2 regions of the Aeribacillus pallidus genome follow, and region 1 is predicted to be linked to the other one. Evidence: a T-box and tRNA genes for the amino acid it is inferred to sense, from the RefSeq annotation. Region 1 holds a T-box; the other holds one or more tRNA genes.

Evidence for each region. The T-box of region 1 lies ahead of ileS (isoleucine--tRNA ligase). A T-box ahead of a tRNA ligase gene usually reads a tRNA of that ligase, here a tRNA-Ile.
Region 2: it encodes a tRNA-Ile, which carries the amino acid that the T-box ahead of ileS (isoleucine--tRNA ligase) is inferred to sense. The anticodon was not compared.

The regions. Positions count from the first base shown of each region.
Region 1 covers NZ_JBCNBW010000055.1:6,290-21,697, forward strand. Annotated here, with positions in the region: gene ABES52_RS12045 (YlmH family RNA-binding protein) at 1-75, shown strand, start outside; gene ABES52_RS12050 (DivIVA domain-containing protein) at 258-773, shown strand; T-box leader at 829-1,060, shown strand; gene ileS (isoleucine--tRNA ligase) at 1,111-3,879, shown strand; gene ABES52_RS12060 (TraR/DksA C4-type zinc finger protein) at 4,269-4,538, shown strand; gene lspA (signal peptidase II) at 4,607-5,098, shown strand; gene ABES52_RS12070 (RluA family pseudouridine synthase) at 5,073-5,984, shown strand; gene pyrR (bifunctional pyr operon transcriptional regulator/uracil phosphoribosyltransferase PyrR) at 6,178-6,720, shown strand; gene ABES52_RS12080 (solute carrier family 23 protein) at 6,893-8,218, shown strand; gene ABES52_RS12085 (aspartate carbamoyltransferase catalytic subunit) at 8,405-9,286, shown strand; gene ABES52_RS12090 (dihydroorotase) at 9,299-10,585, shown strand; gene ABES52_RS12095 (carbamoyl phosphate synthase small subunit) at 10,582-11,673, shown strand; gene carB (carbamoyl-phosphate synthase large subunit) at 11,666-14,875, shown strand; gene ABES52_RS12105 (dihydroorotate dehydrogenase electron transfer subunit) at 14,872-15,408, shown strand, end outside.
Region 2 covers NZ_JBCNBW010000034.1:14,742-30,149, reverse strand. Annotated here, with positions in the region: gene ABES52_RS07650 (glycosyltransferase family 4 protein) at 1-1,368, opposite strand, end outside; gene ABES52_RS07645 (DUF4912 domain-containing protein) at 1,381-2,037, opposite strand; gene ABES52_RS07640 (hypothetical protein) at 2,257-2,610, shown strand; gene ABES52_RS07635 (hypothetical protein) at 2,623-3,066, shown strand; gene phoU (phosphate signaling complex protein PhoU) at 3,295-3,954, opposite strand; gene pstB (phosphate ABC transporter ATP-binding protein PstB) at 3,979-4,803, opposite strand; gene pstA (phosphate ABC transporter permease PstA) at 4,835-5,713, opposite strand; gene pstC (phosphate ABC transporter permease subunit PstC) at 5,713-6,648, opposite strand; gene ABES52_RS07610 (PstS family phosphate ABC transporter substrate-binding protein) at 6,731-7,699, opposite strand; gene ABES52_RS07605 (peptidoglycan D,D-transpeptidase FtsI family protein) at 8,205-10,340, opposite strand; gene ABES52_RS07600 (MFS transporter) at 10,511-11,710, opposite strand; gene sodA (superoxide dismutase SodA) at 11,856-12,464, opposite strand; tRNA gene ABES52_RS07590 (tRNA-Ile) at 12,607-12,680, opposite strand; gene ABES52_RS07585 (DUF456 domain-containing protein) at 12,761-13,240, opposite strand; gene ABES52_RS07580 (Na/Pi cotransporter family protein) at 13,358-14,968, opposite strand; gene ABES52_RS07575 (DUF1189 domain-containing protein) at 15,232-15,408, shown strand, end outside.

The DNA.
Region 1 (15,408 bases):
CGAAGTAAGCTATTTTCTATAGACGGCCAAACGAAAAAAGAAAAATGGCGTATCACCATGGGAATCTTAAAATAAGGGTGTTTGAGTTGAAGGCGGTTTTATGTTTTAAAATTATTTGTTTCTAACAGCGGGCCAAGGCCGTCGAAAAAGATGCAATAATTGCAAAGAAAATCTCATCGAATTTGCAGGAATTTCCCCACAAACTGTCGAATCATCTGTATAATAAAAATACATGATTCAGTTGTGGAGGTGGCAGCATGCCTTTAACACCGTTAGACATACATAACAAAGAATTCAGCCGAGGTTTTCGAGGGTATGATGAAGATGAAGTTAATGAGTTTTTAGACCAAGTCATTAAAGATTACGAATTATTGATTCGTGAAAAGCGCGAATTAGAAGAAAAATTAGCTTCGTTAAACGAGCGTTTAAGTCATTTTACAAATATAGAAGAAACGCTCAATAAATCGATTGTCGTTGCTCAAGAAGCGGCGGAAGAAGTAAAGCGAAATGCCCAAAAAGAGGCGAAGTTAATCATTCGTGAAGCGGAGAAAAACGCTGACCGTATTGTAAACGAAGCGTTAGCAAAAGCGAGAAAAATTGCTCTTGAAATTGAAGAGTTGAAAAAACAGTCGAAAGTATTCCGTACGCGCTTCCGCATGCTTATTGAAGCCCAGTTAGATTTAGTAAACAGCGAAGACTGGGATCAATTAATGGAATTTGAAATTGACGCTACTGAATTAAAAGCTTTAGAAGAGGAAGATAGCCTAGCGTAAGGACCTTGACGAAATCCATGGGAATTACATATAATTTAAAAACAAGTGGATGATAGAAAAAGCGATGATAGGGACAGTACAGTGCTCAAGCGCCTTTTTCAAGCGAGTCAGGGACGGTGGAAGCCTGATAGAAGGTGAGTGCTGGAAAATCACCCTAGAGCTCCTTTTCGAACGAGCCATTTAGTAGAAAAGGACGGATTATTCACGTTACGAATACCGAGTGGACAGATGGACTCGTCTGTCTATAAGGGTGGTACCGCGGGAATGAATACCTTCTCGTCCCTTTTGGGATGAGAAGGTTTTTTTATTGATACTTAGGATAAATAGGAGGATGAACATGGACTATAAAGAAACGTTATTAATGCCGAAAACGGATTTTCCAATGCGCGGAAATTTACCGAAGCGCGAACCGGAAATTCAGAAAAAATGGGATGAAATGGACATTTATAAAAAAGTGCAAGAGCGCACGAAAGGTCGTCCGCTATTCATTCTACATGATGGACCTCCGTACGCGAACGGAGATATTCACATGGGGCATGCGCTAAATAAAATTTTAAAAGACTTTATCGTCCGTTATAAATCAATGACAGGTTATTATGCACCATATGTACCAGGTTGGGATACGCACGGTCTTCCGATTGAGCAAGCGTTAACGAACAAAGGCGTCAACCGTAAAGAAATGTCGGTTGCTGAATTCCGTAAACTATGTGAAGAATATGCATATGAGCAAATTAATAACCAACGCGAACAATTTAAACGTCTCGGTGTTCGTGGTGATTGGGAAAACCCTTATATTACGCTAAAACCTGAGTACGAAGCACAGCAAATTAAAGTATTCGGGGAAATGGCGAAAAAAGGTTATATTTATAAAGGGTTAAAGCCAGTTTACTGGTCTCCATCCAGTGAATCGGCTTTAGCTGAAGCAGAAATCGAATACAAAGATAAACGCTCTCCATCCATTTACGTTGCTTTCTCTGTGAAAGATGGAAAAGGCGTATTAGACGAAGGGACAAAAATCGTCATTTGGACGACAACTCCATGGACGATTCCAGCCAACCTTGGAATTGCTGTTCATCCTGAACTTGACTACGTTGTCGTAAAAGTAGACAACGAACATTTCGTGGTAGCGGAAGCGTTATTAGAAGAAGTTGCGAAAACAGTGGAATGGGAGTCTTATGAAGTTGTTAAAACGGTCAAAGGTGCCGAATTAGAATATGTTGTGGCGAAACATCCACTTTATGACCGTGATTCGTTAGTCATCCTTGGCGATCACGTTACAACAGACTCCGGTACGGGCTGCGTTCATACAGCTCCTGGTCACGGGGAAGACGACTTCCGTGTTGGACAGCAATACGGATTAGATGTATTATGTCCAGTTGACGAAAAAGGATATATGACGAACGAAGCGCCTGGATTTGAAGGGTTGTTCTACGATGATGCCAACAAACCAATTACGCAAAAATTAGAAGAAGTGGGTGCATTATTAAAACTACAATTTATTACTCACTCCTATCCGCACGACTGGCGTACGAAAAAACCGGTTATTTTCCGGGCGACAGCACAATGGTTCGCATCCATTGACAAATTCCGAGATGAATTATTAGAAGCTGTAAAAGAAACGAAATGGGTGCCTGCTTGGGGAGAAACTCGTCTTTACAACATGATTCGTGATCGTGGCGATTGGTGTATTTCTCGTCAACGGGCATGGGGCGTACCAATTCCGGTATTCTACGCAGAAAACGGGGAAGCAATCATTACCGATGAAACGATCGAACATGTAGCGAACTTGTTCCGTGAACACGGCTCAAACGTATGGTTCGAACGGGAAGCAAAAGACTTATTACCAGAAGGATTTACGCACCCAGGTAGCCCGAACGGCAAGTTCACTAAAGAAACCGATATTATGGACGTTTGGTTTGACTCTGGTTCTTCCCATCAAGCGGTACTTGTCGAACGAGATGATTTAGATCGTCCAGCTGACCTTTATTTAGAAGGATCTGACCAATATCGCGGTTGGTTTAACTCTTCCTTAACAACAGCGGTCGCTGTAACAGGAAAAGCTCCATACAAAGGTGTCTTAAGCCACGGATTTGCGCTTGACGGTGAAGGGCGTAAAATGAGTAAATCGCTCGGTAACGTCGTCGTTCCAGCGAAAGTAATGAATCAATTAGGTGCGGATATTTTACGCCTTTGGGTTGCATCTGTCGATTATCAAGCGGACGTCCGCGTATCTGATGCGATTTTAAAACAAGTCGCCGAAGTGTATCGCAAAATCCGCAACACGTTCCGTTTCTTACTTGGTAACTTAGCGGACTTCGACCCAACAAAAGATAAAGTGGCTTATGAACAGTTACGTGAAGTAGACCAATTCATGCTTGTCAAACTAAACAAATTAATCAAGCATGTACGCGAAGCTTATGAAACGTATGAATATGCCAGCATCTATCATGCGGTCAACAACTTCTGTACGCTTGATTTAAGTGCCTTCTATCTTGATTATGCAAAAGACATTTTATACTGCGAGGCACCAAATAACCATGAACGCCGCTCAATGCAAACAGTGCTTTACGAGTGCTTAGTTGCTTTAGCCAAACTAATGTCACCAATTATTTCACACACAGCGGATGAAGTGTGGTCCTACATTCCTGGCGTAGAGGAAGAAAGCGTTCAATTAACAGATATGCCAGAATACGTTGACCTACCAAATGCTGATCAATTAGAAGAAAAATGGAACGCGTTTATGAAGATTCGTGACGATGTATTAAAAGCATTAGAAGAAGCGCGTAACGAAAAAGTCATTGGTAAATCATTACAAGCGAAATTAACACTTTACGTCAACGACAAAACCAAACAATTGCTTAACTCTATTGAAGAAAACTTACAGCAATTGTTTATCGTATCCGCCTTTGAAGTGGCTGGTACAGTCGAAGAGGCACCAGAAAACGCTCTTAAACTGGAACATGCCACGATCGTTGTTGAAAAAGCGGAAGGAGAAACGTGTGAGCGTTGCTGGAACGTAACTAAAGATGTTGGAGCAGACAACGAACATCCAACATTATGCCAACGCTGTGCAACCTTGGTGAAAGAGCATTATACAAACGTATAAGATATTTAAACATAGAGGTGTCACATGGCACCTCTTTTTTCGTTAGGCTATGTTATATATCATTGTTGATTTTTAGCAAGTTGTTCACACGGCGGCGACTTTAGCGGGAACATAAAGCCAGGCATGACCCTGGACTGATAGAATAGCGAGGGAAGCGGCTTGCGGCTTGCCCGCGGAAAGCGTCCGCCACAAGCGAATGTATAAATATCAACAGTATCATTTAACAGACAACCATGCTAATAAAAATTGGCACATTGATAAATGTAATAACAGCAAAAGTTATCCACAGGGTAGAGCCTTTCGTTAAAATCTGTGTCCAATAGAAGAAATTGAAAGGTACTGTCTCCTTGTTCGTAGGGAAAGTTAAAAGTAAACGGGGGGATGGTTCAATGGAGAACATTAATAGCGTACTTATGGCATTAAAGAAAGATTTGCAAAACTTTTCGAGTTCCAATGTCCACGTTCGTTCAACGATGGAAAAAGAATTAATTGATATTAATTACGCTCTAGAAAAATGGGAAAATGGACAATTCGGTATATGCGAATGTTGCGGAAAACCAATTCCTACTGAATGGCTGACAGTTATTCCTACGATACGTACGATGGATGACTGGTGGGAAATAAAACAGTATTATCGAAAACCAATTCCATTTATATAATTGTCCACAAAAAACAATTTATGCTAAAATGCAAAGGTAACGATGCCGTAGATATGGAGGTTGCCTTTGTGATTCACTACATAATTGCGTTATTTGTTATTTTATTGGATCAATTTACAAAATGGCTCATTGTAAAAAAGATGGAGCTTGGCGAAAGCATTGAAATTATTGAAAATGTGTTATACATTACATCGCACAGAAACCGTGGAGCGGCCTGGGGTATTTTACAAGGGCAAATGTGGTTTTTTTACATCATCACAATCGTTGTCATTATCGGAATTATTTATTACATGCACACGCATGCCAAAGGAAAACCGCTCCTTCGCCTAAGTTTAGCGTTTATGCTTGGCGGAGCGATTGGAAATTTTATTGATCGAGTTTTTCGAAAAGAAGTGGTCGATTTTATCAACACGTATATTTTTACGTATGATTTTCCGATTTTTAATATCGCCGATTCGTCTTTAACGATCGGTGTCGTTTTACTCTTTATCGACATGATTCGTGAAGAACGACTAGCAAAGAAGGAGAAGGCTTATGGAAATAATGGAACACATCATTGATGAGGAACAAGAAAACGTCCGTATTGATAAAGTGATTAGTTCCTTAAATGAGGAATGGTCACGGACGCAAGTGCAGCAATGGATTAAAGACGGAAATGTGATGGTAAACGGTAAACCAGTCAAACCGAATTACAAATGTGCCTTGAACGATCGAATTACGATTGAAATTCCTGAACCTGAACCATTGGAAGTTGAACCAGAAGAAATGGATTTAGACATATATTATGAAGACAAAGACGTGCTTGTAGTCAATAAACCAAAAGGGATGGTTGTTCATCCGGCACCAGGACATACGACTGGAACGTTAGTGAACGGATTAATGGCGCATTGTAAAGATTTATCCGGTATTAATGGCGTGATGCGCCCAGGAATTGTTCACCGAATCGATAAAGATACGTCCGGTTTACTCATGGTGGCCAAAAATGATCTCGCTCATGAACGATTGGTCGAACAATTAGTAGAGAAGACGGTTACTCGAAAATATTATGCCATTGTGCATGGGGTCATTCCGCATGAGGTAGGAACAATCGATGCCCCAATTGGCAGGGACCCAAAAGACCGACAAAGCATGGCTGTTGTCGATAATGGGAAGCCAGCCGTTACGCATTTTCGCGTCCTTGAACGGTTAAAAGATTTCACTTTCATTGAATGCGAGCTCGAAACAGGTCGTACGCATCAAATACGCGTGCATATGAAGTATATCGGGTATCCGTTAGCCGGGGACCCGAAATACGGACCGAAAAAAACGATTGATGCGAACGGACAATTGTTGCATGCAGCCGTCTTAGGATTTAACCATCCACGAACAGGCGAATACATGGAATTCGAGGCCCCATTACCAAAAGACTTTCAAGATATTTTAGAACTTTTACGAAAAAGAAGTTGACATCCTTTCTATCTGTCTGTATCATGATAGTAGCTTCATAAAGTCCTTTAATACAGTCCCGTGAGGCTGAGAAGGAAACGGTTATTGAAGATAGGAGTCGTCTATCTATCCTTAGGAGAACTGTACCCTCTTGCCGAACGGTGAGAGGGTTTTTATTTTTCCCGTTTCCACAGTAGAAATGAGGTGACAAGAGATGGTACCAAAAGCGATGGTACTGGATGAACAAGCGATTCGACGAGCGTTAACACGCATTGCTCATGAAATTATCGAGCGAAATAAAGGAATTGACGATTGTGTGCTTGTCGGTATCCGGACGAGAGGAATTTACTTAGCCCAACGATTAGCCGAAAAAATTGAACAAATTGAAGGGCAAGCGGTTCCAGTTGGTGAGCTCGATATTACCCTTTATCGGGACGATTTAAGTAAAATCTCACCAGATAAAGAACCAAAAGTGAAAGGATCCGAAATTCCTGTATCCATTCAGGATAAAAAAGTCATTTTAGTCGATGATGTATTGTATACAGGAAGAACGGTCCGCGCGGCGATGGATGCGCTCATTGATATCGAGCGGCCAGCAGCGATTCAACTGGCGGTATTAGTCGATCGCGGTCACCGGGAGCTGCCGATTCGCGCTGATTATGTCGGTAAAAATATTCCTACATCCCGGACCGAAAAAATTGTTGTGCAACTAAAAGAAGTGGATGAAAATGATAGCGTAACGATTCATGAAAACTAAATAGGAAAGTCCTTTTAAAAGCAGTCCAGAGAGGCTGACAAAGGGCGGAAAACATCCTCCACCGACTTTACATAGGTGTCGACTATCTTTAAGTAGGATGTATATACCCTCTTTGTACCTTCTGGACGGTGCAAAGAGGGTTTTTTATACGAAATAAAAAGGAGGATCTAAAATGAAACAAAAACGTGACGTAGCTTTAGATGTACAAGATGTGCCTAAATTAAGCCAATGGTTTAGCCTGAGTATTCAGCACTTGTTTGCGATGTTCGGGGCAACGATCCTTGTTCCTTTCCTTGTCGGTTTAAGCCCGGGTGTGGCTTTAATTTCAAGTGGTTTAGGAACGTTAGCGTATTTACTGATAACTAGAGGTCAAATTCCAGCTTATTTAGGATCATCGTTCGCCTTTATTGCTCCGATTATTTCGGCTAAAGCGATCGGGGGTCCAGAAGGGGCTATGGTTGGTAGCTTTTTAGCTGGACTTGTGTATGGGGTAGTTGCCCTACTGATTGCGAAGTTCGGTACGAAATGGTTAATGAAATTGTTACCACCGGTTGTTGTTGGACCAGTTATTATCGTCATCGGCCTTGGGCTTGCGGGAGTTGCCGTGAATATGGCGATGTATGAAAATCCAGGAGCCGAAGAACTAGTGTATAGTACGAAACATTTTTTAGTCGCTTTATCCACTTTAGGAATTACCATCGGATGTGCGGTTTTTATGCGCGGGTTTTTCGGTCTTGTCCCTATTCTTGCCGGAATCGTTGGCGGTTATATCATCGCCTTCTTCGCCGGAATCGTTGACTTATCAGGTGTAAAAGCAGCGCCGCTTTTCGAAGTACCTGATTTTATCGTACCATTTGTCACCTATACCCCAAGCTTCTCAAAAGAAATTGCCTTAATTATGATTCCTGTCGCATTAGTAACGCTTGCGGAGCATACAGGGGACCAAATGGTGTTAAGTAAAGTGGTAGGTCGTAACTTCATCAAAAAACCAGGCTTACACCGCTCCATATTAGGAGATGGCGTTGCAACGATGATCGCTTCACTCATCGGTGGACCGCCTAACACAACGTACGGAGAAAATATCGGAGTTTTAGCCATTACAAGAGTATTTAGTGTATTCGTCATTGCCGGAGCGGCTGTGTTAGCCATTATCTTTGGGTTTATCGGAAAAATAACTGCATTAATTAGTTCTATCCCTTCAGCGGTTATGGGAGGAGTCTCTATTCTACTGTTCGGAATTATCGCATCGAGCGGGTTACGTATGCTGATTGATAATCAAGTGGATTTAGGGAAAAAGAGAAACTTAATCATCTCATCGGTCATTCTTGTCGTCGGAATCGGTGGTGCCTTTGTAAAAATAACAGATGAGTTATCCTTATCTGGTATGGCGCTTGCGGCCATCATCGGAATTCTTTTAAACCTTATTCTTCCTAATAAAGATTCAGTGTCGGAAGACGAACTGTTTGCTAAGGAATCTGAAAACAATCAAGTTGCATAAGGAAGCACCTTTTAACTAAGTCCCGTGAGACTTATAAGGGTGTTGAGAGCGCACCGTATGGGGGAAGTATACCTTCTTTCTGGATGGAGCGGTACAATAGGACGATCTTGTACACTTCAACACCCTAACGTTATGTTAGGGTGTTTTTTTTACCAAAAACTTTTCAAGTGAAGAGGAGAGACAACGGTGAAACATCTTTTTACGATCCACGATGTATCAGGAGAAGAAGTGTTTGAATTCATTCGCCTCGCACAATCATTTAAACAAGGAGATAGTTGGACGCCAACTTATCCAACGTTTGCTTTTAACCTTTTTTTTGAACCAAGCACGCGTACGAAATGTAGTTTCGAAATGGCCCAACGAAAGCTCGGCTTACAAGTCATTCCGTTTGACGTGTTATCGTCGAGCGTACAAAAGGGAGAATCCTTGTATGATACGGTGAAAACATTAGAATCCATCGGTGCAAACCTCATCGTCATCCGCCATCCTCAAGACGAATATTTTGCTGAATTAAAAGAAATCAACATTCCAATCATCAATGGAGGAGACGGTTGTGGTCATCACCCTACGCAATCGTTGCTTGATCTAATGACTATTTATGAGGAGTTCGGTACATTTGAAGCGATTAAAGTGGCCATTATCGGTGACATCAGACATAGCCGCGTCGCCAGGTCCAATGCAACTATATTAAAAAAGCTAGGAAGCGAAGTAGCATTTGCCGGACCGGATGAATGGTTTTCAGATGATTATTTACAAAATGGGATGTATCTAACAGTTGATGAAGCTACGGAATGGGCAGATGTGGTCATGTTGTTGCGGATTCAGCATGAACGGCATGTCAGTACGAGCCATTTAAAGGCGGCACAATATCACCAATTATACGGCCTAACAGAAGAGCGGGCAAAAAAGATGAAACCACAAAGTATTATTATGCATCCAGCCCCAGTTAACCGTAATGTCGAATTAGCTTCATCTCTAGTTGAGAGTGAACGCTCACGAATTTTTCAACAAATGACAAACGGTGTATTTATGCGTATGGCCATTATCAAATATTTGTTGGATACATAGGAGGGATCAAGGATGAACGGAATGATTAAAAATGGGTATGTGCTGAATCCAAACGGAGAGATAGAACAAAAAGATATACAGTTTGAAAATGGACGAATAGTAAAAATTGGAGCTAAATTACCGGCAGCAGATAATGACGTATACGATGCGAAAGGAAAGCTTGTAGTACCAGGCCTAATCGATGTCCATGTTCATTTGCGCGAACCAGGTGGTGAAAAAAAAGAAACGATTGCGACAGGGACTCTGGCGGCAGCAAAAGGAGGTTTTACAACTGTTGCTGCCATGCCCAATACACGACCAGTCCCTGATACTCCTGAGCAAATGAAATGGTTAAAGGAGCGAATTGAAGAGACGGCGCATGTTCGCGTTCTCCCTTATGCTTCAATTACCGTAAGGCAACTAGGGAAAGAACTAACGGATTTTGCAGGTTTAAAAGAAACAGGCGCGTTTGCTTTCACCGATGATGGGGTAGGGGTCCAATCAGCTGGAATGATGTACGAAGCGATGAAAAAAGCGGCTACGCTTGACATGCCGATTGTGGCCCATTGTGAAGACGAAACGTTGTTAAACGGTGGATTTGTTCATGACGGAGAATTTGCAAAAAAGCATGGTGTACGAGGGATCCCAAGCGTAAGTGAAGCGGTGCATATTGCTCGAGATGTGCTTCTTGCGGAAGCGGCCGGCTGTCATTATCACGTCTGTCACATAAGTACGAAAGAGTCCGTTCGTGTAATAAGGGATGCCAAACGAGCTGGGATTAACGTAACGGCAGAAGTGACACCGCATCACCTCCTTCTCCATGATGGAGATATTCCAACTCTTGATGGCAATTTTAAAATGAATCCTCCGTTACGAGGAAAAGAGGATCAACAAGCCTTGATTAAAGGATTGCTAGACGGAACGATTGACTTTATCGCAACCGATCACGCCCCGCATACGGAAGAAGAAAAAAACGAAGGCATGCGACTAGCACCATTCGGCATTGTCGGATTAGAAACGGCTTTTCCGCTTCTATATACGTATTTTGTCGAAAAAGGAGTTTGTACCTTAAAACAACTGGTCGATTGGTTCACGGTGAAACCAGCACGAGTGTTCGGTCTTTCGTACGGAACGCTTCAAGTAGGAGCACCACCGGACATCACGGTCATCGATTTAGAAAAAGAAAAAGAAATTGATCCACGTACATTTGTATCGAAAGGAAAAAATACCCCATTTACAGGCTGGAAATGTAAAGGATGGCCCGTTGCTACCTTTGTAAATGGAAATATGGCTTGGCAAGAGGAGGAGATACAATCATGAAACGTCAACTCATTTTAGAAGATGGAACTTGCTTTGTTGGGGAAGGTTTCGGTTGTGAATCAGAAACGATTGGGGAAGTCGTTTTTAATACGAGTATGACGGGATATCAAGAAATTTTATCAGACCCATCCTATTGCGGACAAATTGTAACGTTAACATATCCTTTAATTGGTAATTATGGAATAAACCGAGATGACTTTGAAACGATCCAACCATCCATCAAAGGATTTATCGTTCGTGAAGTTGCTTCATATCCATCCAATTGGCGTAGTGAACAAAGTATAGATGATTATTTTAAAAAGCAAGGGATTACCGGATTAGCTGGTATCGATACGCGAAAATTGACCCGTTTGATTCGTAAGCACGGGACGCTAAAAGGAGCGATTTGTCCGCTAAATATCTCCAAAGATGAAGTTATCTCTCGTCTAAAATCGATTCAACTTCCTAGAGACCAAGTTAAACAAGTATCAACGAAGACACCGTATGCAAGCCCTGGCCGAGGTTGGCGTATCGTATTAGTCGACTTTGGGATGAAACACGGTATTTTAAGGGAGTTAAACAATCGCGATTGTTATGTCATCGTCGTACCATACAACACGACAGCGGAAGAAATCCTTCGCTTACGTCCGGACGGCGTTATGTTATCCAATGGCCCAGGAGACCCGAAAGATGTTCCAGAAGCGATTCAGATGATTCAAGGAATTTTAGGAAAAGTGCCGCTTTTCGGTATTTGCCTTGGTCACCAACTGTTTGCATTAGCGAATGGAGCGGACACGTACAAAATGAAATTCGGGCACCGCGGAGGAAATCAGCCGGTCAAAGACTTACGAACAGGCAAAGTAGCGATAACTAGTCAAAACCATGGATATGCCGTTAACCCTAAATCCATAGCGAATACACGCTTAACAGTCACGCACATTGCCTTGAATGATGAAACGATCGAAGGACTTGCTCACCTTGATTATCCAGCGTTTACGGTGCAATATCACCCGGAAGCCTCACCAGGTCCACAAGATGCGAACGATTTATTTGATCAATTTTTACAAATGATTGCGTCACAACAAAGAAAGGAGAATTTACATGCCTAAACGGACGGACATTAACAGCATTCTCGTCATCGGATCCGGACCAATCGTCATTGGTCAAGCGGCTGAGTTTGATTATGCCGGTACACAAGCATGCTTAGCCTTAAAAGAAGAAGGATATCGAGTAATCCTCGTCAACTCTAACCCAGCAACGATTATGACGGATACGGAAATTGCCGATGTGGTCTATATTGAACCCTTAACGGTCTCATTTGTTAGTCGAATTATCCGCAAAGAGCGCCCAGATGCCATCTTACCAACACTAGGGGGACAAACGGGATTAAACTTAGCGGTCCAATTAGCCCAATCAGGCGTGCTTGATGAGTGTGGTGTCGAAATACTTGGAACGAATTTATCGGCTATTGAACGAGCAGAAGACCGCGATCAGTTCCGACAATTAATGAACGAATTAGGAGAACCGATTCCTGAGAGTACCATTGTTCATACATTAATAGAAGCGTATCAATTTGTAGAAAAAGTGGGTTACCCGATTATCGTTCGTCCTGCGTTTACGCTTGGAGGAACAGGTGGCGGTATATGTGAAAATGAAGAAGATTTAGTTCGTATCGTATCATCCGGTCTTAAAAATAGTCCGGTAGGCCAATGTCTTTTGGAAAAAAGTATTGCTGGCTATAAAGAAATTGAATACGAAGTGATGCGTGACGGAAATGACAATGCCATTGTCGTTTGTAACATGGAAAATATCGATCCGGTCGGCATTCATACGGGTGACTCGATAGTCGTTGCACCTAGTCAAACGCTGAGCGACCGCGAATATCATATGTTACGCGATACATCGTTAAAAATTATTCGTGCCCTTGGAATCGAAGGGGGCTGTAATGTTCAGTTAGCGTTAGACCCACACAGCTTCCAATATTACGTCATTGAAGTAAACCCGCGGGTCAGCCGCTCATCAGCACTAGCGTCCAAAGCAACCGGTTATCCGATTGCCAAGTTAGCTGCGAAAATTGCAGTTGGGATGACACTTGATGAAATCATCAACCCGGTCACTGGAAAAACATATGCATGCTTTGAACCAGCGTTAGATTATGTAGTAACCAAGATTCCACGCTGGCCATTCGATAAGTTTGAATCGGCCAACCGTTGTTTAGGTACGCAAATGAAAGCAACTGGTGAAGTAATGGCCATCGGACGAACCTTTGAAGAATCGCTATTAAAAGCGGTCCGCTCCTTAGAAAATAACGTGTATCACTTAGAATTAAAAAATGCCGAGGCCATTGATCATCAAACGGTCGAAAAACGAATTAGAAAAGCGGGAGATGAACGACTGTTCTATATCGCTGAAGCCCTGCGCCGAAACATTTCAGTTGAAACGCTTCATGAATGGAGTCAAATTGATCGCTTTTTCCTTAAAAAAATAGAAAACATCATTCGTTATGAAAAAGAAATAAAAGACCATCCGTTTCAGGTAGAGATTGCTCGAAAAGCGAAGCAATTTGGATTTTCCGATACCATTATCAGTAAATTGTGGGGAGTATCTGAAGAAGATGTGTACAGATGGCGTAAAGAACAAGGAATTGTGCCAACATACAAGATGGTTGACACATGTGCAGCGGAATTTGAATCGGAAACACCGTATTTCTATGGAACGTATGAAGAGGAAAATGAATCGGTGGTTACAAATCGAAAAAGTGTCGTCGTCCTCGGTTCTGGTCCGATTCGAATTGGGCAAGGTATCGAATTTGACTATGCGACCGTACATTCTGTTTGGGCCATTAAAGAAGCTGGATATGAAGCAATCATTATCAATAACAATCCGGAAACCGTTTCAACCGACTTTAGTGTATCGGACAAATTATATTTCGAACCACTGACCATTGAAGATGTGATGAACATTATTGATTTAGAGCGACCAGAAGGGGTAATTGTTCAATTTGGTGGTCAAACGGCTATAAATTTAGCGGATAAGTTAGTGAAACGAGGCGTAAAGCTTCTAGGGACCACGTTAGAAGGCTTAGACCTGGCAGAAGACCGAGACAAGTTTGAACAAACGCTACAAGAATTACGGATCCCACAGCCTGAAGGAAGTACCGCATATTCCATTGAAGAGGCCGTCACCATCGCTAAACGAATCGGTTATCCTGTCCTCGTCCGTCCATCTTACGTATTGGGTGGCAGAGCGATGGAAATCGTCTACCATGAACAAGAGCTTTTACACTATATGGAGCATGCGGTAAAAGTGAACCCAGAACATCCGGTACTTATCGACCGTTATTTAACAGGAAAAGAAATCGAAGTCGATGCGATTTCCGATGGCAATGATGTATTCATTCCAGGAATTATGGAGCACATCGAACGAGCTGGGGTTCACTCAGGAGATTCGATTGCGGTCTATCCTCCACAAACGTTAACGCCTATTCAAAAAGAAAAAATCATTCAATATACGAAAAAAATTGCCCAAGGCTTAAACATTATCGGTCTATTAAATATTCAGTATGTCGTATCCAACGGGGAGGTCTATGTTTTAGAAGTCAATCCGCGTTCAAGTCGCACAGTACCGTTTTTAAGTAAAGTGACTAACATCCCAATGGCCAATATCGCCACCAAGGTCATTCTCGGCTATCGTCTATCCGATCTTGGATATGTTGCCGGTCTTGTTGAAGAACAGCCAGGTGTTTATGTAAAAGTACCGGTCTTTTCATTCGCCAAACTACAAGACGTAGATATTACGCTAGGTCCGGAAATGAAATCAACCGGGGAAGTTATGGGGAAAGACGTGACGTTAGAAAAAGCCTTATACAAAGGATTGATTGCCTCTGGTATGAACGTTCAAGAATACGGGTCCGTCTTGTTAACTGTGGCAGATAAAGATAAAGAAGAAGCAGTTACGATTGCTAGACGTTTTGCCAATATTGGCTACAAGCTTCTCGCTACCGAAGGAACCGCGTCATACTTAGAGCAAGCGGGCATTCCGGTGGAAAAAGTGAGAAAGATCGGAGCGGACGGACCAAACCTTTTAGATGTGATCCGCAAAGGAGATGCGCAACTCGTCATTAATACATTAACAAAAGGAAAACAACCGGAACGAGATGGCTTCCGCATTCGTCGGGCATCCGTAGAAAATGGTATTCCGTGCTTGACTTCCTTAGATACCGCTGAAGCGATCTTAACGGTGTTAGAGTCGATGACCTTTTCAAGTGACCCCATGCCATCTTTTACAAAAGTAAGTGAGGTAATCGTATGATCCAGAACGAAAACATGCTCATGGTGAGCCAACGAAAAATTGCACACCACATCTATGAAATGGTTCTAGAAGGACATCTTGTTGAACTTGCTTCGCCTGGACAATTTATTCACATTCGAGTGCACGATGGGTTTGATCCGCTCCTTAGAAGACCGATTAGCATTGCAAAAATTGATAAGGGACAAAAACGAATGACGATTATATACCGGGCAGAAGGAAAAGGAACGAGGTTGTTAGCTTGTAAACAAGCTGGTGACACCGTTGATGTGATAGGACCTTTAGGCAATGGCTTCCCGCTTCATGAATTAAAAAAAGGGCAAAAAGCATTAATTGTTGGAGGAGGAATAGGCGTTCCTCCCCTTTATGAATTGTCACGACAATTGGCGAAGCAAAAAATCGAAGTGATCCATGTGCTTGGCTTTCAAACAAAAGATGTCGTATTTTATCATGACCAGTTTGCACAATTAGGAGAAACAACAATTGCCACCGTCGATGGAACATACGGTTATCAAGGATTTGTCACCGATGTGATT
Region 2 (15,408 bases), on a different contig from region 1:
TGCTTGGTTTAACATCCCTACCCATTTTTTAAAATCTGCCTCTACTACATGCAACGGTATGACCCGATGGACATGGACCCCATTGACAAGTTCTTCTGCTGGTAAAGAATGTTTATTGGCAGTAACAACATGAACCCGTATGCCTTTCTTTACTAACGATTGGCTTAAATCATAGACGTGACGAGCGAGACCCCCTATTGTATTTGGAGGAAACTCCCAGCTTAACATAAGAACAGAGAATGGATGGTTTGTTTTTGGCTCTTTCCGTCCTCTTCGATTGATTTTTCGCGGTTGTTCTTTACCAAAAGCAAATAATCCTTCACGATATTTTAGAAAATGGGAGTTAATATGTTGATTTTCAAGCTGGTCCTTTAATTGCATAAATGATTCTTCAAATTGACGAATCAATGGTTCTACATAAGCAGGCGGCTCCTTTAAAGCTAACAAATGCAAATACATCATCCACTCTTTTTGTAGTTGCTTTCGAACCCGATCAACCATTGAATGGCCGCTATTTTGTAATAATGAAAGGATGTGCTCCATCCTATGAGCTGTTTTTAGTTTTGATAAAACGTGCTCTTCAACGATCGACCGCTCTTGTTCCATTTGCTCATACGTAAACGGGAAGTGAACAATGTGTTGCCATGACTGTTCGTTAGAATAGGTTAAAGAGGACGTTTCATTTTGTAAAACCGACCAATCCCCTTTTACGGTATACCGTTTCACTTTTCGTTCATTCGCTATGTCTTCCTCTTTTTTACCCACAGGAATGACTACCCAGCCGTAAGGAGTGATTCTTCCCTGTTTTTGTCCCGGTACTTCCATTAAAAATGTTCCGCGAATTCCTTTTTGCAATAAATATCGCTCAAGTCCAGGTACGTAGGCCATCGAAGGTAACCACAACCAAGCTGGTTGCTCTTTAACGTATTGTTGCCATATGGAAATGGTCATATCTACTTGTAGTGTGAGTCCATAGTGAGTTCGTAAAAGTGGAAGAGGAAAATCGCTCACTATAGTTGGTAGTAAGATTAATTGGTTCTTTCGTTGGTACGACTGAATGATTTTCGTTATTGATTGATCGTATTTTAACCAAATATACAACCATTCCCTTTTTCTTTCGTCTTTGGCATATTCGTTGAGGATATGAGTCATTCCCTCTTGAAATTCTTTGGATTCAAAAAGTGACAAAAAAAGAGGATTTAATACAACGATATGACAGGGAGATGGAGATTGTTCCAAATGTTCTATGATACTAAACCATTGTTGGGCATGCCAATGCATGTAATGGATTCCGTCTTGTTGTTTTAATAGCCTTAAAGGAATGTACGGAATGGATGGTTTCCATACAAGAGGAACTTCATTTACCATAATACCCCTCCACTAATTATTTATATAGTACGAATAAACTGAAACGTGCTCAACCCATTTCGGCTGCTGGTCTTCACCGCGGACATAGCGTCGAATATTTTGCTGAAACTCATCTGGCATAGCCTCATTCATCAATGGAACATGAATCGTATTTGATCGGAGAAGTGGAAGAAAATCGTGATGATGTTTTAATCCAAGTTCGACGCAGTAACACCGGTTTCCCTTTAACCCTTTGAGCATCCATTCTTCACAATGTGGAGGAATCGGTATTTCAAAAATGGAATGAGCATTAGAGCCATTGAAATGAATGTTTGTTACGTCGTAAACACGGAGGCACAATTTTTTCTCATTACTTAACTCACGATAATAAAGCGCTACGGTATCCCAAACTTCGTTAGAGATACTCCAGTAAACAAAAGCTTTCGTTGGTTGAATGAGTGTTAAAAACATATCATTTGTTTCCGAGAAGAATTGAAAGGTCGGGAAATGGTCTGCAGGAGTATTGACTTTCGCGGTCCGTTTTTGGTCATCAATAGAATCAGGTTGAATTTTTCCTTCTTTGTATTTTTTCCATTGATATTGAACTTTCCCTACCGTTGTATTTAATTCCTTTGCAATTTTTCGAAATGATAGACCTCGCTTTCTTAAGTCAATAATTTGTTCAATCACTGTAAGTCACCTCATATAAAATTATAAATATATGAATCAAGTGAAAAATTATGACAATTCTTTCTTTTTTTATCGTAACATTGATAGGTTAAAAGGACAATAAACGCATTTTGTCGGATTATGTATGATTTTCTTATGATCGATTTCACACTTCTGTCCCTTTTGGTTGTAAGCTATAATATAGGTAGCAAAAGTTGTATAATACAGGAGTGAAGTCATTTGGAAACCGTTTTAATCATCCTTATTTCCATTTCGATCGCTTTGTTCATTTTGTCATTTTTCCAAAAAGATCGGACAAAGCAATTGGAGAAAGAGTTTGAAGAATTCACCCTATCTGTAATTCAAGAACAATACCAAATGAAAAAAAGATTAAAAGTATTAGAAGAGGAATTATTAATTCAAGAAGAAACGTCACCGTTCAGGGCTGTTCCAAAGAAAAGGCCGCAAGTGCATGAAGTAGTAAAAAATCAAGTGCTCGCCCTGCACCGTCAAGGGCTAAGCTTAGACCAAATTGCCAAACAATCAGCGCTCTCTTTGCAAGAGGTATATCAAATCATCGAATCGCATAGATAGGATGTTGAGAACATGGATCGAAAAGTAACAAGAGCATTTGCAGCAGGACTATTCGTATCATCCTTAACCATCTATGGCTACCATACATTTTTCAACTCACCGAGTACGAAAGAAAATACTGTCGAAACATTTGTCAAAAAAGAAACGTATGATGAACTCGAACAGTCATACGAAACCTTAAAAATTGATTATGAACAGACCCAAAAAAAAGTTAAACAGCTGCAAGAAAAGACAAATAAAATAGAAAAACAATTGGTGTACATTCTTGAAATAACACAAGGAATGACTCCATCAGACATAAGTGACAAACTAGAAAAAGCCGGCATTATAGAAGATGGAGGGTCTTTTACGAAATTCCTGGTTGAAAAAGGCTACCATCGAACAATACAAATCGGTACATATAAAATAACGAACGACATGACCTTCGAACAAATTGCAGGGGAAATTTCAAGTTAATATCACAAGGTAAGGGGTATGCATTTTTTTGAGTACTTTTTCCGATTGAAAAATACTACTATCAATCATTTGAAGTTTACACTGTTACCAGACGAACCGCTATGTTGTGAAAAAAATAAACATATCCGTTAAGTTCTCGGTAACCGCTATACCATTTCGTCAAAACCTAATGAACCTTCAAATACAAAAAACCGGATGAACTTAACTAGTTCATCCGGTTTTTTTAATTCAGTTATTTAAATCGTAGTGACGTCCTTTTACTAAATAGAAGATGCTTTCCGTAATGTTTGTGACATGGTCAGCCGTGCGCTCTAAATAACGACAGATGAATGAAAGCTGCGTAATTTGTTCGATTTTTTCTGGCATTTGATGTGTATATGAAAGTAACTCTTGAATGGTTTGACCATATAAGGAATCGACTTTATCGTCCATTTCCGCTACCTGCTTTGCTTTCACGATATCTTCTTCTTCGAATGCCTTCATTGTTAATTCAATCATAGATGAGGCAATTTGATGCATTTTTTTAATATGGTCAATCGGTTTGATTAACGGCTCATTTCCAATGCGAATCGTTGATTTAGCGATATTTACCGCAAAATCGGCAATGCGCTCTAAATCGCTTGCGATTTTTACGGCCACCATAATACGACGTAAGTCAATAGCCACCGGTTGCTGTTTCGCAATTAAAAGAATTGCAAAATCATTAATTTTTTCCTCTAATTTATCTACTTTCGCATCTTCTTCCATAATACGTAACGCATCGTCAATATTTTGTTGTTCTAGTGCCACGATTGCTCGATTTAAGGCGTTTAAGGCATACTCACCGAGTTCGACTAACTTATCTTTAAGTTCTTGTAAATCGTATTGAAACTTTTCCCGTACACCCATGATTGCTTCCCCCCCTTATACAAATTATCCGAATCGTCCTGTAATGTAGTCTTCCGTACGCTTGTCGGAAGGATTGGAGAAGATTTTATCAGTTTTATCATATTCTACTACTTCTCCGTTTAGGAAGAAAGCCGTTTTATCAGAAATACGCGCCGCTTGCTGCATGTTGTGTGTAACGATAATGATACTGTAGTCTTTTTTCAATTCTTGAACGAGTTCTTCTACTTTTAATGTAGAAATTGGGTCAAGTGCCGATGTTGGTTCGTCCATTAAAATAACGTCAGGCTCAATGGCTAAACAGCGAGCAATACATAAACGTTGTTGCTGACCACCGGATAATCCGTACGCATTTTGATGTAAGCGATCTTTTACTTCGTCCCAAATCGCTGCACCACGTAAGCTTTTCTCTACAATTTCATCAAGAATTTTTTTATTACGGATTCCGTGAATACGTGGACCATACGCGATATTGTCATAAATAGATTTAGGGAATGGATTTGGTTTTTGGAAAACCATTCCTACTTTCGTGCGTAACTCTTCCACACGATAGTTTTTATCAAAAATGTTCCGCCCACGATAACGAATTTCCCCGGACGTTTTCACGTTTGGTACAAGTTCAATCATGCGGTTTAATGTTTTGATGTAAGTTGATTTACCACATCCAGATGGCCCGATAATCGCTGTTACTTCGTTTTCCATTACGTCTAAATCAATATTTTTTAACGCGTGGTGATTTCCGTACCAAAGGTTTAATTGCTTTGTTTCATAAATCGGCTTTTTCACAACTTTCTTTTCTTCCTTATGCTCTTTTGTTACTTCTTCCTTTTTCTTTACTAACGTGATTTCCATGTTGAAAACCTCCCTCATCCAATCGAAAAAATTAATAACGGTTTTGGAATTTGTTTCGGATCAATACCGCAATCGAGTTCATAACAATTAACAATCCTAATAAAACGATAATACCGGTTGCCGCTAAGGCATGGAATTCTTCTTGAGGTCGACTCGTCCAGTTGTAAATTTGCATCGGTAATGCCGTAAACGTATCAAGCACACCCTTCGGTAAGAACGCTAAGAACGTTGGAACACCAATAACGACTAGCGGAGCGGTTTCACCAATCGCACGGGATAACGCTAAAATACTACCTGTTAAAATTCCTGGAATAGCTGCTGGCAAAACAACACGTAAAATGGTTTGCCATTTCGTTGCCCCCATTCCGTAAGAGGCTTCTCGTAACTCTTTTGGCACAGAACGAATGGCTTCTTGGCTCGCGACAATGATAACTGGAAGTATTAACAAACTCATTGTTAAACCAGCGGCCAAAACACTGTTTCCTAACATAAAAGCCCGTACAAAAATGGTTAAACCAAGTAATCCGAACACTACGGAAGGAACTCCAGCTAAGTTAGAAATGTTCACTTGAATAAAGTTCGTCACTTTATTTTTCGGTGCATACTCTTCCAAATAAATCGCCGTTCCCACTCCTAAAATGAAGGAAACAGGAGCCACAACAGCCATCAACCAAATGGAGCCAATTAATGCTGCTTTAATTCCGGCCTTCTCTGGAAAACGTGAAGGGAAGTTTTGAAAGAATCCCCAATCGAGATATCCAATTCCTTGAGTGAATATCCGATATAGAAGGATAGCAAGAACGATTAATCCGAATGTTGTCGCAACGAAAAATATTCCTCGAAAAATGTTGTTCGTGAGAATTCGCGAAGACATTCTCTCAACAACTGTTGAATGATCCACGTATTTCATTAATATTCCTCCCTAAAGCGTTTAGCAATGTATTGTGCTAACAAGTTCATCGCTAACGTAAAAATAAACAGAGTCATTCCTACAGCATAAATACTGTAGTAAATCGTTGTGCCGTATCCAGCATCACCTGTACTTACTTGCACGATATATGCAGTCATCGTTTGTAACGAGCTCGTAATGTCCCAAGATAGATTTGGTGTTGACCCAGCTGCGACTGAAACAATCATTGTTTCACCAATCGCACGTGAAATCGCCAGTACGATTGAAGCGACAATACCCGATACAGCTGCAGGTAAGACAACTTTCATCGTCACTTCAAACTTCGTAGCACCAAGAGCTAGTGCTCCTTCACGAATGGCTTTTGGCACAGATGACATGGCATCCTCTGATAGGGAGGCGATCATTGGAATAATCATGATTCCGATGACAATTCCTGGGCTTAAGGCGTTAAAAATTTCTAACGAAGGTATAAGTTCTCGTAAAACTGGTGTTACAAAGGTTAACGCAAAAAACCCGTATACGATTGTCGGAATTCCTGCTAATACTTCTAAAACTGGCTTTATCGTCCGTCTCGTTTTTTCGGATGCATACTCACTCAAGAAAATGGCAGATGCTATCCCGATTGGTACCGCAACTAACGTCGCAATAACCGTAATTTTTAACGTTCCAGTAACCAGTGGGAAAATTCCGTATGATGCTTGTTCTTCAGAGAACGGATACCATTCCTTTGCAGTTAAAAACTCAACAATGGAAACTCGTTCGAAAAACGTAAGTGTTTCTTTAAATAATGTAAATAAAATGCCGATCGTTGTTATGACTGAGACAGTTGCAATACAGAACAAGATGATTGGAACGAGTTTTTCAAATTGTTGAAGCTTGTTCTTTTTTCGATTTTGTTCAATCATTTCTTGGATTGAAACCTTTGGTGTTGCCATTTTTTGAAAACCCCTTTCATCCACATGGCAAGATGAGAAGCAAACGTTACCTGCTTCTCATCCATTTTCGTTTTAGTTTGTATTACTTAAGGCTTTCAAGAGTTTCAAGAGCCTTTTGATATTCTTCTTCAGGAAGTTTTACGTAGCCTACTTCTTCAGCAAGCACACTTGCATTTTCAAGAACGAATTTTACGTAATCATATACGGCTTCGTCTTCAGCCACAGCAGAGTTTTTCACATAAGTGAATAGCGGACGTGATAGTGGGGAGTATTCTCCGCTTTCGATCGTTTCGTTGGTTGGCTCAACAGGACCATTTCCACCATCAATCGGAACAACTTTTAATTGATCTTTGTTTTCAAGGTAATACGCATATCCGAAATAACCCATTGCGTTTTTGTCACCAACGACACCTTGTACAAGAACGTTGTCGTCTTCAGAAAGTGTAGCGCTTTTCGCGATTGGTTGCTCCTCAAGGACTACTTCATTAAAGTAGTCGTAAGTACCAGAGTCAGTACCTGGAGAATAAAGTTTGATTTCTTTATCTGGCCACTCTGGACGGATGTCTGACCATTTTTTCACTGTTCCATCTTCAATCCAGATTTTTTGAAGTTCTTCAATCGTTAAGTAGTCCACCCAGTCATTTTCTTTGTTTACTACAACAGAAAGACCATCATATGCAAGTTTGAATTCTGTATAGTCGATTCCCTTTTCTTCTAATTCCGCTTTTTCAGCGTCTTTAATCGGACGAGAAGCGTTGGAAAGTTGAGTTTCACCTGCGATGAATTTTTCAAATCCGCCACCCGTACCTGAGAAACCGACAGAAACTTTTACACCAGGTTGTTGGATCATATATTCTTCTGCTACTGCTTCCATGATTGGATAAACGGTTGATGAACCATCGATTTTTACAGTACCTTCTAATTGTTTTTGTTCTTGAGCTGCGTCAGAGCCTTCACCGTTTGTACCAGTATTTGCTCCGTTTCCGCATGCAGCGAATACTAAAGAGGTACCAATTGCTGCTGTTAGGGCTAAAAGCTTCATTTTTTTCATTCCGTAATTCCCCCTAGAATTTTTCGTTTGATTGCTTACGTTTAAAAGACTAATACATTTCTTTTAAAGTGGTTTTAATCTATTGTTAAGCTTTTGTAAATACGCATAGTTTTATGTGTTTTAGCATCATTCAATTATTGGCAGGAGATTTGTTGAAGTTATATAACTTAAAAAAATAGGTAAGTAAATATTTTATAGAAATCCTAAGATGGGTTGTCAGAATCAAGAAGTGAATGATCCATATTGGTAATCCATTTGTCTGAGGATAGATGGAGTTTACTAGAGGACGGTTACGAAGTGAAGTATGTTTGTTCGATAAGGTCTCTAGTAATCTACAAAATATGTTCAAAAATCTTGATAAAGTGTCAACTTCGTAATTTTTAGAAATCTGTCCGAAACTTCAATCGATAAATCTAGAATAAAACGAAAACAATCATCCTCATTTAATCCTTAACAAAAAAATGCGTGACCGAACCTTGTTCAGTCACGCCGAAATATTCATTAATTATTCTTCATCCTCAGTGGGGTGGACCTCTGTTTCCTCCTGTATCCCTTCCTCTATATTATTAACATATTGTATAGCATTTTGTTGTTGATTGGCCATGCGTTTTTGTTTTAACTCAAAGTAGGCATCGAGAACACGCCGACCAATGTCTTTATTAATCGTAACTGCTGGGACACTTTTTTGATATGCCCACGGAACGACAACCGCCATCGCAATTTCTGGTTTGTCATACGGAGCATAAGCAACTAAAGTTAAGTTCGTCGTTTGAGGCGGAGGTCCTTCAAATTCTTTTCGCCGTGGTCCATCGTAAAAAGCTTCTGCCGTTCCCGTTTTCCCAGCTGGTAAATATGGGGCATCTGCAAAGAACGAATAGGCGGTTCCTCCTGGTTCTTGCATTACTTGCCGGAAACCTTCTTGCACTCGTTCCATCCATGTTGGATCGACGTCCAGTATATTTAACACTTTTGGTTGGATTTCCTCTATAATCGGACCAAGTTGTTCATTATCATCATTTGGTTCTCGAATCTCTTTAACAATATGGGGTTGAATACGGTAACCTCCATTGGCTATCGTTGAGACGTATTGGGCCATTTGTAATGGGGTATACGTATCGTATTGTCCAATCGCTAAGTCTAATAACAATCCCGCTTGCTCATATGGCCCTTTAAATCCGATTTGTTCGTTTGGTAAATCGATTCCGGTGCGGACACCTAGACCGAATTGGCTAAAGCTTTGTCGCATCCAGGAAAACGCATCCGTATCAATGACAAGCGGTTGGTTATAACGATAGACTCCTCCACCTATACGTATAGCTGTTTGGAACATATATACGTTCGATGATACTTTTAGGGCAGTGATATCATCAATTAATCCAAAATTTTTCCAAGATTTTTTTAATGGAGTATCTTTAATTTTTAACGGTTGGTCGTATATTTTATCCCCTGGTGTGATGGCTCCAAGCTGATAACCTGTTAAAATAGTAGCTCCTTTTACCGCTGAACCCATTGTGTAAGAAGTAGTAAACGTTCCTAAAGCGAAATCTTTTAACTTTGGCTGTCCAGTATTTTGGTCGATACCATATTGCTTTCCTGCAAGTGACAAAATTTCGCCTGTAAATGGATCCATTAAAACGACAAACGCCCGATCCAATAACGACGTATTTGGTAATTTCTTCGCTTTAAGAAGCTCTTCTTCAATGATTTTTTCAACGGCTAACTGTAATTCTATATCTATGGTTAAAACTAAATCTTTTCCCCGTTGTCCTTCTTGTACTAATTCAGAATCGATCACATTTCCAGATTTGTCGGTGATATTTTTAATTTTTTCCTTTTGTCCACGAAGTACGTCTTCATATTGTTGTTCAATATAACTAGTACCGACACGATCGTTACGACTGTAGTCTCGGGATAAATAATAATCAAGTTTTTCTCTTGGAAGTCCCTCTTTCGCTGAGCTCACTTCACCTAAAATCGTTTTCAACGTTTGACCATATACGTATTCACGATCCCAATCAGTCGTTGTATCTACCCCTGGTAAGGAATCCAAATGTTCACTTACCTTAGCAAATTCTTCTGAAGTGACTCCTTCATTTTTTACCATTTGTGGAGTTAAGGCATATCCGCTTGAAAATTCACGGAAAATCGCTAAAACTTCTAAATCAGCTTGCGATAACATGGCTAAATCTTTTTCCGTAATCCGGTCTAATTGTAATTGATACAATTTTTTGTTGTACTCATCTTGAGATAAGTCTAATTCCTTTAACTTCTGTTTATCTTCTTCAGTAATTTTTTCTTGTGCTAAATCTGGAAACTTTAAGATCCAAAAGTCTTTTTTGTCCCGTTCAGTTACTTCTTTCGGGTTTTTTTTAATGAACTTGGCTAATTTTTCAGCGACCTCTAGCATTTCGTCGACCTTCGTTGAATTAGTCCGTGTATACGTAATGGCATTTAAAGGAGTATTGTCCACAATAACATTATAATGACGATCGTAAATTCTCCCGCGTGGGACAGGTGTATTGACGGTTACATCCTCCGTCCGCTCCACCTCACGACGATAGTCTTCACCATACACGATTTGTACGATACCTAACCGTAAAATTAATGTAGAAAATAATAAAAAGACGATAAAAAACAACATGTTTAACCGTACCGGCACATGTGTTTTTTTCTTCTTTTTTTGTTTTTTCAATGGCTCATTCCTTCCTTTCCGTAAGGCCTCCTTTACTATTGTATTCGAATTAACGGGATTTTTCTATCGGTATGAAAAAATTCACATCACGAAAAAAGTGCGGCTCCTCCTCATTTAAACTAAACTTTTCTTACGGCCAAATAAATAAAGGAGTAACCAGCACCTAAGATAATTAATAAAATGGGTAAAATTTGTTCACTTGGAAATAATGAAACTGCTCCTAAAAATGTAAGGATCGAGACGATTCTTCCGCTATTAAGAAAAATTTCTCGCACAACGATATATTCAATTCTCATTTCAGCTGCCCTCCAACTTTGACCAATCACATCGTACGTCATCGAAATATACGGGACAAGCACGATCGGATACGCAACGGCAATAGTAGCAGCATAAACTAATAAACGGATATAACTCATTTCTGGGACAATTATAAAGATGGAGAGAAAAAGAAGTATTCCACCGATCAATATAGCTTTTTTACGAGCTCCTTTTTTCAATAAACGTGAAACAAAAATATACGCGATAAACGAGATGGTTGAATTGACAAGACCGAATGTTCCAATTGCTAATTCGCTACTGGTTACAATGAAAACGAAAACTGTAATGACAAATAGGAATGTTCCTTCACGAAGTCCTTGAAAAAAGTGAGCGTTCGTTATGCCTTTCCATTGGTGATTTTTCTTTCGCTCTTTAAAAATACGTACAAACTCATACTTTCCTGAAGCTGGGCGACGAGTGATGGAAAAACTTAACACAATCGCAATGGCAAATAAGAAAAGTGAAATACCGAAAACAAGTGTATATCCTGCATAAGAAGTAAATCGCGAGATAATAAATCCGGCTAAAATTGGCCCAATCATTCCTCCTGCAGAGGTTAAGGATCCTAAAAAACCGTTAAAAAAATCGCGCGTCTCAGGCTCGGTAATTTCAAACGTTAACACGTTATAGGCTAACCAATAAAAACCATACCCAATTCCTAACAAAGCACCTAACAAAATTAAGAAATTCGAAGCCTGCTGACCGATAAAAAGAACCGTAAAATAAAAACTCGTTAAAAAAATTACTCCGAGTCGTAACACAATGACACGATCAATTTTTTTCGCCCAGCGTCCTGCTAAAATGAACGTTAAAGGCTGAAATATAACGATAGTTAAATTATATATACCCAAGTCAACATAATTTCCTGTCTGTTTCCATAAATAAATATTTACGAATGTATTGGACAGAGCTATGCTTAAGGAATACAAACTTCCTACATATAATAACAATCGTAAGTCTTTTGGTATCTCTACATCACCTAACCATTTTTTATAAAACATTGCGAAACTCCCCTTTTCATCTTTAATATTGTTTGATAATTAAATCTGAGTTATACAAATAAAAGGAGAATGCTAATAAGTTGGGAATTTCGCACAAAAAAAGGTTGCTGACATGTCAGCAACCTTTTGAATACTCTTAAAAAAATTACTTCGCAGCAGCGTAGCGTTTTGCTACTTCGTCCCAGTTCACAACGTTCCAGAATGCGTTAATGTAGTCTGGACGACGGTTTTGATATTTTAAATAATAGGCATGCTCCCAAACATCAAGGCCTAAAATAGGTGTTTTACCTTCCATTAACGGAGAATCTTGATTTGGAGTGCTTGTTACTTCAAGTTCGCCATCGTTTACAACAAGCCAAGCCCAACCGGAACCGAAACGTCCTGCAGCCGCAGCAGCAAACTCTTCTTTGAATTTCTCGAAGCTTCCGAATTTTTTATTGATTGCTTCAGCAAGTTCTCCTGTAGGTTCACCGCCACCATTTGGAGAAAGAATTTGCCAGAATAAAGAGTGGTTTGCATGACCTCCACCGTTGTTACGTACAGCTGTACGAACTGCTTCTGGAAGTTGGTCAAGGTTTGAAATTACTTCCTCAACCGATTTGTTTAACCATTCATCGTGTCCAGCAAGCGCATCGTTTAATTTGGTTACATACGTTTGATGATGTTTTGTGTGGTGGATGTTCATTGTTTCTTTATCGATGTGTGGTTCAAGGGCGTCGTAAGCATAAGGTAATTGAGGTAATTCAAATGCCATTTCCAATTCCTCCTTTTATGTACATGGTTTGCTTTTCAATCTTAAGATTACCAAAGAACGATTATTGAATCAAATCATTTGCTAATCGTATCTCCTTATTTAATGTAAAAACAAAAACCGGTTGGAAACCGGTTTTTGTTAATGGACCCTGCAGGACTCGAACCTGCGACCGGACGGTTATGAGCCGTCTGCTCTAACCAGCTGAGCTAAGGGTCCATTTTACATTTAGACATTCGTTTATTTATTGAAAATATAACACCGAACAGAAAAATCGTCAACATCATTTGGAAAGTCCATTAAATAACCAAAAAGAAGTAGACAATCATTCCTAATTGAATAACCGCTTTTACAAACGTGCTGCTAAAAAAACTTATCAATGACCCTACACCGATAGAGAGGCTTTCTTTTATAGGCTTCTTCCCGAAGGCAATTTCCCCTACAACGGCACCAACAAATGGACCAATAATAATCCCAAATACCGGTATGATCAACGGACCAATAATAATTCCTATTGTGCTTCCCCAAAAGCCAGCTTTCGAAGCTCCTCTTCGGTTCATTGTCAACCCGTTGATTACATAATCCGCTCCCATCATTAGACATGCTAATATCATTTGAATGACCCAAAAGCTCCAATGAAAAGGTTCGAATGAAAAAAATAACCCATATAATAAATAGCCTCCGAACAAAAACAACATCCCTGGGATAATAGGATAAATAAGCCCAACAAAGGCAAGCAAAAAGCAAATGACAATAAGTCCCCAATAAATAATTTCCATACGTTTCACCTTTCAACAATATTTTGGACGCATGTCCCACTTTTTTTACGGATATCATTACTTTAAGTTTCAAAAAAAAGAGAAGTAAGCGGAAAATCTTACTTCTCTTTCTTCACCTTAATGATGAATCCCTAATACGGCTTCAGCAATGTTTACTGCGTGGTCACCAACACGTTCTAGATTGCTTATAATGTCTACAAAAACAATGCCGGCTTGACCTGAGCAAAGCCCTTCATTTAAACGTAAAATATGTTGTTTACGTAATTTACGCTCCATTTTATCAATACGATCTTCGTTTTCGACTACTTCCCGAGCAAAGTCTTGATCATTATGGTCGATAGCAGAAATCGCTTTTTGAACGGTTGAAATGGTTAAACTAAACATTTCTTCTAAGTCGTGCATCGCTTCATCTGTTAATTTAACTTTGTTTGCTTGCTGATACTCTATTAATTCCACAATGTTTTCAAAATGGTCACCGATTCGCTCAATATCTCTTACCGTGTCCATTAAAATCGAATGACGTTCAGATTCAGCTGCTGATAACGAGCTTGTAGACAAAGAAATTAAATAATCCGTAATTTTTCGATCAAGATTGTTAATGGCGTCTTCCAGTTGTAAAGAGACTTCCGCATGCTTTGAATTTTTCGTCGTTAAGTATTGATGCGTTTCTTCTAACCCCTTAATCGCAAATTGTCCCATGCGAACAACTTCTTCTTTTGCTTGTCCTAAGGCAATAGAAGGAGATTGTTCAATGAAAATAGGGTCCAAATGTTTTGCACGATATTCAACAATTGAGTCCTCACCAGGTATTAATTTTGTTACAATTGCTGCTAGAACTCCAATAAAAGGTAATTGAATCACCGTGTTTGTCACATTAAACGTACCGTGTGCATAGGCAATGGTCATTTTTGGATCTAGTGATAAACTATTTTTCAAAAACTCTATAAAATCTTGAAAGAACGGTAAAATGATGAGGAAAATAGCTGTTCCTACCAAGTTAAACAACACATGTGTCGCCGCAGCTCGACGGGCAGCAACCGATGCTCCAAGCGCTGCTAAAACGGCTGTAATCGTTGTTCCGATATTGTCACCAAATAATACTGGTAGCGCAGCTTGTAAATCAATAAGGCCTTCCGCATGAAGCCCTTGTAAAATACCGACAGTCGCACTAGAGCTTTGTACAATGACCGTAAAGACGGTACCAGCAATAACTCCAAGAATCGGGTTATCACTCAGACTAACCGTTAATTCATGAAACGCTTCGAATGAACGTAACGGTTTCATTCCGGCGCTCATTAATTCCATCCCATAGAAAAGGGCACCGAACCCAAAGATAACTTGTCCAAGATTTCGAACTTTTTTATTTTTAAAGAAAAATATCAAGAAAGAACCTACGGCAATAATCGGTAACGCATATTCACCGATGTCAATACCGATGATGAACGCTGTTACTGTCGTACCAATATTGGCACCCATAATAACGCCAATTGCTTGGCGAAGCGTCATAAATCCCGCACTAACTAGTCCGACGGTAATGACTGTCGTTCCCGAACTACTTTGAATGAGAATCGTAACAATTGTACCGGCAATTACCCCCATGATCGGATTCGTAGTAAACCGGTCTAACACATCACGAAGACGATCGCCTGCAGACTTTTGCAAACCGTCTCCCATAAACTTAATACCGTAAAGAAAAATTCCAAGGCCGCCGAGAAACTCAAATAGCATTTGTTGAAGACTAAATTCCACTTTATTCAACCCCTATTAGTTAATCTTTTTCGACATTATTCATCAGACCCCATATAATTATTAATTCATCATGAACACAATGTAAACATGTTTAAATTAAAATTTACATTAGCTTAACATTTAGTTTTAATGTTACATTTATGTTACAAAAGTATTATTTTTCAGAATTCTAATTTCTAGTTGTTTCCGTTTTACAGGTAAATTTACAATGAGAATGAATGCTTTCACAAGGAGTGATAATGATGAACATCTTCCAACAATTCATAGTTAGTTTATATTCACCAAAAAAAATGGCGATGTTTCGCTTTCAAGGGATTGGAAAAACCATTTTGTACATATTTTTCTTAGCGTTATTTACGACGCTTCCAATTGTTTTGTTATTTTATTCCTTTTCTGCTGTACCAATAGAAAAAATGGAA